Regions from separate parts of the Streptomyces sp. NPDC007856 genome, predicted to be linked through region 2. Evidence: predicted binding sites of a transcription regulator. Region 2 holds the regulator's gene; the other holds the start of a gene.

Region 1 (4,413 bases), on a different contig from region 2:
GCGAGCTGCTCCTCCCCGTGGAACCGGGGCACGCGCGCGCTGTTGCCGGCCGACTCATGGCCGACGTACGTGCCCTCGGTGACGATCAGGCCGACTCCGGCGGCGGCCCGGCGGGAGTAGTACGAGCGCACGTCCTCACCCGGGATGCCGCCCGGGGAGAACATGCGGGTCATCGGCGCCATCACGATCCGGTTGGGGACGGTGAGACCGTTGAGCGCGATCGGGCGGGACAGGACCTGGGCCGCGCGGGAGGCGGGCGTCGTGACGGTCACGTGGGGGCTCCTCGTGAGAGACGGGGTTAACCGAGCGGTATGTGAGCACGCATTGTTGCAGCTCCTTAAGTAATCGCCTATGCGCTGCCCCACATTCCGCCCCTGCAGAAGCCTTTACGTGACACCGCTCACACTGCCCCGGTTCAGCCGCCGCCTGGCCTACTCCGAAGGGCCTGACCCCCGGACGGCTGGAAGACGATCCGGCGACCGTTGCCCAGCTGTCGGCATCACCCTCGACACCGAGAAGCTGAAGGACTACGCCGACCGACCTCAGCAAACGCCCGAGGGCGGCATCCCCAGCCGGAAGCTGGGGATGCCGCCCTCGCAAAGGACAGGTGATCCGGGAAGGATCAGAAGTCCATGTCACCGCCCGGCATGCCGCCGCCGGCCGGCGCGGCGGCCTTCTCCGGCTTGTCGGCGATGACGGCCTCGGTGGTGAGGAACAGCGCGGCGATGGAGGCGGCGTTCTGCAGAGCAGAGCGGGTCACCTTCGCCGGGTCGATGATGCCCTCGGCGACCAGGTCGACGTACTCGCCGGTCGCGGCGTTCAGGCCGTGGCCCGGGGTCAGGTTGCGCACCTTCTCCACCACGACACCGCCCTCGAGGCCGGCGTTGACGGCGATCTGCTTCAGCGGGGCCTCCAGGGCGATGCGCACGGCGTTGGCGCCGGTCGCCTCGTCACCCTCGAGCTCCAGCTTCTCGAAGACCTGGGAGGCCTGCAGCAGGGCCACGCCGCCACCGGCGACGATGCCCTCCTCGACGGCCGCCTTCGCGTTGCGGACGGCGTCCTCGATGCGGTGCTTGCGCTCCTTGAGCTCCACCTCGGTGGCGGCACCGGCCTTGATGACCGCGACGCCGCCCGCGAGCTTGGCCAGGCGCTCCTGGAGCTTCTCGCGGTCGTAGTCCGAGTCGCTGTTCTCGATCTCGGCGCGGATCTGGTTGACGCGGCCGTTGACCTGCTCCGAGGAGCCGGCGCCGTCGACGATGGTGGTCTCGTCCTTGGTGATGACGACCTTGCGGGCGCGGCCCAGGAGGTCCAGGGTCGCGTTCTCCAGCTTGAGGCCGACCTCCTCGGAGATGACCTCGCCGCCCGTGAGGATGGCGATGTCGCCGAGCATGGCCTTGCGGCGGTCACCGAAGCCCGGGGCCTTGACGGCGACGGACTTGAAGGTGCCGCGGATCTTGTTGACGACCAGGGTCGACAGGGCCTCGCCCTCGACGTCCTCGGCGATGATCAGCAGCGGCTTGCCCGACTGCATGACCTTCTCCAGGAGCGGGAGCAGGTCCTTGACGGAGCCGATCTTGGAGTTGGCGATGAGGATGTACGGGTCCTCGAGCGACGCCTCCATGCGCTCCATGTCGGTCGCGAAGTAGGCGGAGATGTAGCCCTTGTCGAAGCGCATGCCCTCGGTGAGCTCGAGCTCCAGACCGAAGGTGTTGCTCTCCTCGACGGTGATGACGCCTTCCTTGCCGACCTTGTCCATGGCCTCGGCGATCAGCTCGCCGATCTGGGTGTCGGCGGCGGAGATGGACGCGGTGGAGGCGATCTGCTCCTTGGTCTCGACGTCCTTCGCCTGCTCCAGCAGGGCGGCGGAGACGGCCTCGACGGCCTTCTCGATACCGCGCTTCAGCGCCATCGGGTTGGCACCGGCGGCGACGTTGCGCAGGCCCTCCTTGACCAGGGCCTGGGCGAGCACGGTCGCGGTGGTCGTACCGTCACCGGCGACGTCGTCCGTCTTCTTGGCGACTTCCTTGACCAGCTCGGCGCCGATCTTCTCGTACGGGTCCTCGAGCTCGATCTCCTTGGCGATGGAGACGCCATCGTTGGTGATCGTGGGGGCGCCCCACTTCTTCTCGAGGACGACGTTGCGGCCCTTGGGGCCGAGCGTCACCTTGACGGCGTCCGCGAGCTGGTTCATGCCGCGCTCGAGGCCGCGCCGCGCCTCCTCGTCGAACGCGATGATCTTGGCCATGTGAAGTGGTCCCTCCAGGACTGGGGGTGATTCCTTCGGACCGCGCCCGCGCCCGCGACGGACGGCTCGCCGGCCGCGTGGTTCCTTGCCCCACTTGGCCTGCGGGCCTCACCGACCCGGTCCTTCACTGTCACTCTCACCTTCAGAGTGCTAACGCCAATGATTAGCACTCGGCATGCACGAGTGCAAGGCGCACCCGCGAAGCGGGTTCGTTGAGGGGTGGTGGTCGGGCGACGGGTGGGCGCAAGCGCCCTCCGGGGTACGGCACCCCCGTCAGCCGCCCGCGAACACCGGACCCCGGGCATGACGCAGGGCCCACACCCCGAGCGAGGTGCGGGCCCTGCGAAGATGAACGAAGAACGTCGCTGACAGTCGACGCGTGCTTCAGCTGGTCGCCAGCCGGACCATGTCCGCCTGCGGGCCCTTCTGGCCCTGCGAGATCTCGAAGTCGACCCGCTGCCCCTCTTCCAGGGTGCGGTAACCGTCCATCTGGATCGCGCTGTAGTGGACGAAAACATCCGCACCACCGTCGACCGCGATGAAGCCGTACCCCTTCTCCGCGTTGAACCACTTGACGGTGCCCTGAGCCATGCCTAACTCCCCTATTACTGGCCCTTGCACAGATCCACACTTCGCGGACCCGGGTCAGACCTCACCCCCCATCGGTCGGGGGCGTGCGCCGGAACGCGTCGACCGCGGCTGAATGTATCTGTCCAACTGCCGTCTGCAACAGGTCAATCGGACGAGAATTCTGGACGGGAACGGTCCGGAATGTGGTGTGAATTCACCCGACTTCAGGGCAAGTCGGGCCCTACAGACCGCCACAAAAGCCGCATAAAGCCCGCACACTTTGGCTACTTCTTGTCGGGCGTCCGGCATGAATACAGGGCTCCCGACCGGTCATGTCGAGAGCGCGTTCCCCAACTCTACCGCGCTCAATCACGCAGAATTGCCCCCTCCGCTTCTCTCACGGAGGGGGCAATTCGATGAACAATGCGTAACTGAAGTTACCTAAGGTAACGATCAGCCGCCGGCGACGGCCGGAATGATGGAGACGCCGGCGCCGTCCGGGGTCGCGGTCTCCAGGCCCTGCTCGAAGCGCACGTCGTCGTCGTTGACGTAGACGTTCACGAACCGGCGCAGCTTGCCCTGGTCGTCCAGCACGCGCGCGGCGATGCCGGTGTGGTTCTTCTCCAGGTCGGCGATGACCTCGGCGAGGGTGGCGCCCTCGGCTGCCACTTCGGCCTGCCCGCCCGTGTAGGTGCGCAGGATGGTGGGGATGCGAACGGTCACGCTCATGCGAGGCCAGCCTCTCGGAAGGAGTCCAGGGTCGGTCGGATGGTGGCGGTGAGGCCGGTACCGGCCACCGCGTCAAGGGTCTTCAGGCCGTCGCCGGTGTTGAGGACCACCGTGGTCTTCGTCGGGTCCAGGACGCCGTCCTTGAGCAGCTTGCGGGTGACGCCGACGGTCACACCGCCCGCCGTCTCCGCGAAGATGCCCTCCGTGCGGGCCAGCAGCTTGATGGCGTCGACGACTTCCGCGTCCGTCACGTCCTCCACCGCACCGCCGGTGCGGCGCGCGATGTCCAGGACGTACGGCCCGTCGGCCGGGTTGCCGATGGCGAGGGACTTGGCGATGGTGTTCGGCTTCTGGGGCCGTACGACGTCGTGGCCGGCCTTGAAGGCGCTCGACACCGGCGAGCAGCCCTCGGCCTGCGCACCGAAGATCTTGTACGGCTTGTCCTCGACCAGACCCAGCTTGATCAGCTCCTGCAGACCCTTGTCGATCTTGGTGAGCTGGGAGCCGGAGGCGATCGGGACCACGATCTGGTCGGGCAGCCGCCAGCCGAGCTGCTCGCAGATCTCGTACGCGAGGGTCTTGGATCCCTCCGCGTAGTACGGCCGCAGGTTGACGTTGACGAAGCCCCAGCCCTCGCCCGCCGGGTCGCCGATCAGCTCGGAGCAGAAGCGGTTCACGTCGTCGTAGTTGCCCTCGATGCCGACCAGCTCGCCGCCGTAGACCGCGGCCATGACGACCTTGCCCTGCTCCAGGTCGTGCGGGATGAACACACAGGAGCGGAAGCCGGCCCGGGCGGCGGCGGCGCCGACGGCACCGGCGAGGTTGCCGGTGGAGGAGCAGGACAGGGTGGTGAAGCCGAAGGCGCGCGC
Region 2 (4,413 bases):
CAAGTTCGGCGATCCGGTCCCGTTGGAGATTCTGGGACTCGAAGTGGACACCAGCGAATTCGGAACGTTCCCCGACGTCAGGCCCCACCGCTACCCGTGACGAAGTCGATCAGCTCCTCCACCCGCCCCAGCAGCTCCGGCTCCAGGTCCTTGTAGGACCCCACCCGCTTCAGGATCGCCTGCCACACCGCCCCGGTGTTCTCCGAGGGCCAGCCCAGCGCCCGGCACACCCCCGTCTTCCAGTCCTGCCCCTTCGGCACCGTCGGCCACGCCTCGATCCCCAGCGACGACGGCTTCACGGCCTCCCAGATGTCGATGTACGGGTGGCCGACCACCAGCGCGTGTTCACTCGTCACCGACTCCGCGATCCGCCACTCCTTCGTGCCCGGCACCAAGTGGTCCACCAGGACACCCAGGCGGGCGTCCGGGCCCGGGGCGAAGGACGACACGATCGACGGCAGGTCGTCCACGCCCTCCAGGTACTCCACGACCACGCCCTCGATGCGCAGGTCGTCGCCCCACACCTTCTCGACCAGCTCGGCGTCGTGCCGGCCCTCGACGTAGATACGGCCGGCGCGGGCCACGCGGGCGCGGGCGCCGGGGACGGCGACCGAACCGGAGGCCGTACGGGTGGGCCGTACCGGAGCCGGGGCCGAGGACGGCCGTACGAGCGTCACCACACGCCCCTCCAGCAGAAAGCCCCGCGGCTCCAGCGGGAACACCCGGTGCTTGCCGAAGCGGTCCTCCAGCGTCACCGTGCCCGCCTCGCAACGGATCACCGCCCCGCAGAACCCGGTGCCGGGCTCCTCCACCACCAGGCCCGGCTCCGCCGGTACCTCCGGCACCGGCTGCTGCTTCTTCCACGGCGGGGTCAGGTCGGCGGAGTACTGGCGCATTCGAGTGACGATAGGAGAAGCCGCGGACCCGCGCTCACGACACGCCGAAACGCGCCGCCAGCTCCTCGCGTTGCCGGCGTACGAACGCCGCGTCCACCACCGCTCCGTGACCGGGCACGTACAGTGCGTCCTCGCCGCCCAGGGACAGGAGCCGGTCCAGGGCGTCCGGCCAGCGGGACGGGATCGCGTCCGGGCCCGCCTGGGGCTCGCCGGACTCCTCGACCAGGTCGCCGCAGAAGACGACCTCCGGTGAACCGGGGATCAGTACGGCCAGATCGTGCGCCGTGTGACCCGGCCCCACGTTCGCCAGCAGGACCTGCCGGCCGCCCCCGAGGTCCAGCGTCCACTCGCCGGAGACCGGATGCCGGGGCGACACCAGCGCGTCCACCGCCGCGTCGGCGTCGGCGACCGGCAGTCCGTTGCGCACGGCGTCCAGGCGCAGCTCCTCGCGCTCGTGGGCGAACACCGCGTCGACGCCCACCGCCCCGTACACCTCCGCCCCCGCGAAGGCCGCCGCCCCGAGGACGTGGTCGAAGTGGGGATGGGTCAGCGCGAGATGGGTCACACGGCCGCCGGCCAGCTCCTCGGCCTGTGTCCGCAGCCGCGCGCCCTCGGCCAGGCCGGAGCCGGCGTCCACCATCAGCGCCGTACCCTCCCCGAGGACCAGCCCGGCCGTGCAGTCCCAGCCGGGCAGCCGGCACCGGCCGACCCCCGCGGCCAGCCGTTCCCACCCCAGCTCTTCCCAAGTCACCGTCATACCGTGACGCTAGCCGCATGAGCCGCCGGCGCCGCACCGACCTTGCCCCGGGTGTACCCGACAGCCGTACACTGGGCCGGGGAACGCTGGCACTCGCATGCGAAGAGTGCCAGGCGGACGAACCGCAGGACCGAGTGGAACCGAGGGGACGACGTGCTGGAGGTGCGCGCGGATGCTGAGTGAACGCAGGCTGCAGGTACTGCGCGCCATCGTCCAGGACTACGTCGGCACCGAGGAGCCGGTCGGGTCGAAGGCCCTGACCGAGCGGCACAGCCTCGGCGTGTCCCCGGCGACGGTCCGTAACGACATGGCGGCCCTGGAGGACGAGGGGTACATCGCGCAGCCGCACACCAGCGCGGGCCGCATCCCCACCGACAAGGGCTACCGGCTGTTCGTGGACAAGCTGGCGGGCGTCAAGCCGATGACCGCGCCCGAGCGGCGGGCGATCCAGAACTTCCTGGAGGGCGCCGTCGACCTCGACGACGTCGTGGCGCGGACGGTACGGCTGCTCGCGCAGCTCACCCGGCAGGTCGCCGTCGTGCAGTACCCGTCCCTGACCCGGTCCACCGTGCGGCACGTGGAGCTGCTCTCGCTCGCCCCCGCGCGGGTGATGCTCGTGCTGATCACGGACACCGGACGGGTCGAGCAGCGGATGGTCGACTGCCCGGCGCCCTTCGGCGAGACCTCCCTCGCCGATCTGCGCGCGCGGCTGAACAGCCGGGTCGCGGGCCGCCGGTTCACGGACGTGCCGACGCTGGTCGAGGACCTGCCGGAGGCCTTCGACCTCGAGGACCGCGGTACGGTCTCGACGGTGCTCTCCACTCTTCTGGAGACACTCGTCGAGGAGAACGAGGAGCGGCTGATGATCGGCGGTACCGCCAATCTCACCCGCTTCGGACATGACTTCCCCCTCACGATCCGGCCCGTCCTGGAGGCCCTGGAGGAGCAGGTCGTGCTCCTCAAGCTCCTCGGCGAGGCGAAGGATCCGGGCGTGACGGTGCGTATCGGGCACGAGAACGCCCACGAGGGACTCAACTCCACCTCCGTGGTGTCGGTCGGCTACGGTTCGGGCGGCGAGGCGGTTGCCAAGCTCGGCGTGGTCGGACCGACCCGCATGGACTATCCGGGAACGATGGGAGCGGTACGCGCAGTGGCACGGTACGTCGGACAGATCCTGGCGGAGTCGTAAGTGGCCACGGACTATTACGCCGTTCTCGGCGTGCGCCGCGACGCGTCGCAGGATGAGATCAAGAAGGCGTTCCGCCGGCTCGCGCGCGAGCTGCACCCGGACGTCAACCCCGATCCGAAGACGCAGGAGCGGTTCAAGGAGATCAACGCCGCTTACGAGGTGCTGTCGGACCCGCAGAAGAAGCAGGTCTACGACCTCGGCGGCGACCCGCTCTCGCAGTCCGGCGGCGCCGGCGCGGGCGGCTTCGGCGCCGGTGGCTTCGGCAACTTCTCCGACATCATGGACGCGTTCTTCGGCACGGCGTCGCAGCGCGGCCCGCGCTCGCGCACCCGGCGCGGCCAGGACGCGATGATCCGGATCGAGGTCGAGCTGCACGAGGCGGCCTTCGGGACGACCAAGGACATCCAGGTCGACACCGCGGTCGTCTGCAACACCTGCAACGGTGAGGGCGCTGCGCCCGGTACGACCGCTCAGACGTGTGACATGTGCCGGGGCCGCGGTGAGGTCTCGCAGGTCACCCGGTCCTTCCTGGGCCAGGTCATGACCTCCCGGCCGTGCCCGCAGTGCCAGGGCTTCGGCACGGTCGTGCCGACCCCGTGCCCGGAGTGCGCAGGCGACGGCCGCGTCCGCTCCCGCCGCACGCTCACCGTCAAGATCCCGGCCGGCGTCGACAACGGCACGCGGATCCAGCTCGCCGGTGAGGGCGAGGTCGGGCCGGGCGGCGGTCCGGCCGGTGACCTGTACGTCGAGATCCACGAGCTGCCGCACCAGACCTTCCAGCGCCGCGGCGACGACCTGCACTGCACGGTCACCATCCCGATGACCGCGGCGGCGCTCGGCACCAAGGTGCCGCTGGAGACGCTGGACGGCATGGAGGAGGTCGACATCCGGCCCGGCACCCAGTCCGGCCAGTCGATCCCGCTGCACAACCGGGGCGTCACGCATCTGCGCGGCGGCGGCCGGGGTGACCTGATCGTGCACGTCGAGGTGCAGACCCCGACCAAGCTGGACCCGGACCAGGAGCGCCTGCTGCGCGAGCTGGCCAAGCTGCGCGGCGAGGAACGGCCCCAGGGGCAGTTCCAGCCAGGACAGCAGGGGTTGTTCTCGCGGCTGAAGGATGCGTTCAACGGGCGCTGATGTGTGCTGCGGGGTGGGCTGGAGGTCCGGGGGTTGCCTCCCGGGCAGGCACGGTCAGCCAGGACGGCAGGGGTTGTTCTCGCGGCTGAAGGATGCGTTCAACGGGCGCTGAACCGTCGCCGGTGGAGGTGTGACGGGGTGCTTCGGCACCCCGTATGCCATTGGTTTATGCCATCGGTCGCCCGGATTCGGACTTGTTCAGAGGACGTGACAACATGCGGTCATGTCCTCCGCGCTGACCGATCTCTTCCCCCAGCCGATCGTGCAGGCCCCCATGGCGGGCGGTGTCTCCGTCCCGCAGCTCGCCGCCGCCGTCTCCGAGGCCGGTGGCCTCGGGTTTCTCGCCGCCGGGTACAAGACCGCCGATGGCATGTACCAGGACATCAAGCAACTGCGCGGGCTGACGAACCGCCCCTTCGGCGTAAACGTGTTCA

The links. The regulator HrcA, encoded in region 2, represses chaperone genes, less so after heat shock. The targets are predictions, from matches to a motif close to TTNGCACTCNGNNNNNCNGAGTGCNAA.
Region 1: groL (chaperonin GroEL) is a predicted target of HrcA. The motif match lies at 2,409-2,435, and genes of this name have one in related genera.

The regions. Positions count from the first base shown of each region.
Region 1 covers NZ_JBIAEC010000012.1:190,274-194,686, forward strand. Annotated here, with positions in the region: gene ACFYOH_RS27540 (NADH:flavin oxidoreductase) at 1-272, opposite strand, end outside; gene groL (chaperonin GroEL) at 623-2,245, opposite strand; gene ACFYOH_RS27550 (cold-shock protein) at 2,630-2,836, opposite strand; gene ACFYOH_RS27555 (MoaD/ThiS family protein) at 3,269-3,544, opposite strand; gene thrC (threonine synthase) at 3,541-4,413, opposite strand, start outside.
Region 2 covers NZ_JBIAEC010000002.1:711,203-715,615, reverse strand. Annotated here, with positions in the region: gene ACFYOH_RS07760 (Uma2 family endonuclease) at 1-100, shown strand, start outside; gene ACFYOH_RS07755 (DUF3097 domain-containing protein) at 78-896, opposite strand; gene ACFYOH_RS07750 (MBL fold metallo-hydrolase) at 931-1,653, opposite strand; gene hrcA (heat-inducible transcriptional repressor HrcA) at 1,826-2,842, shown strand; gene dnaJ (molecular chaperone DnaJ) at 2,843-3,979, shown strand; gene ACFYOH_RS07735 (nitronate monooxygenase) at 4,203-4,413, shown strand, end outside.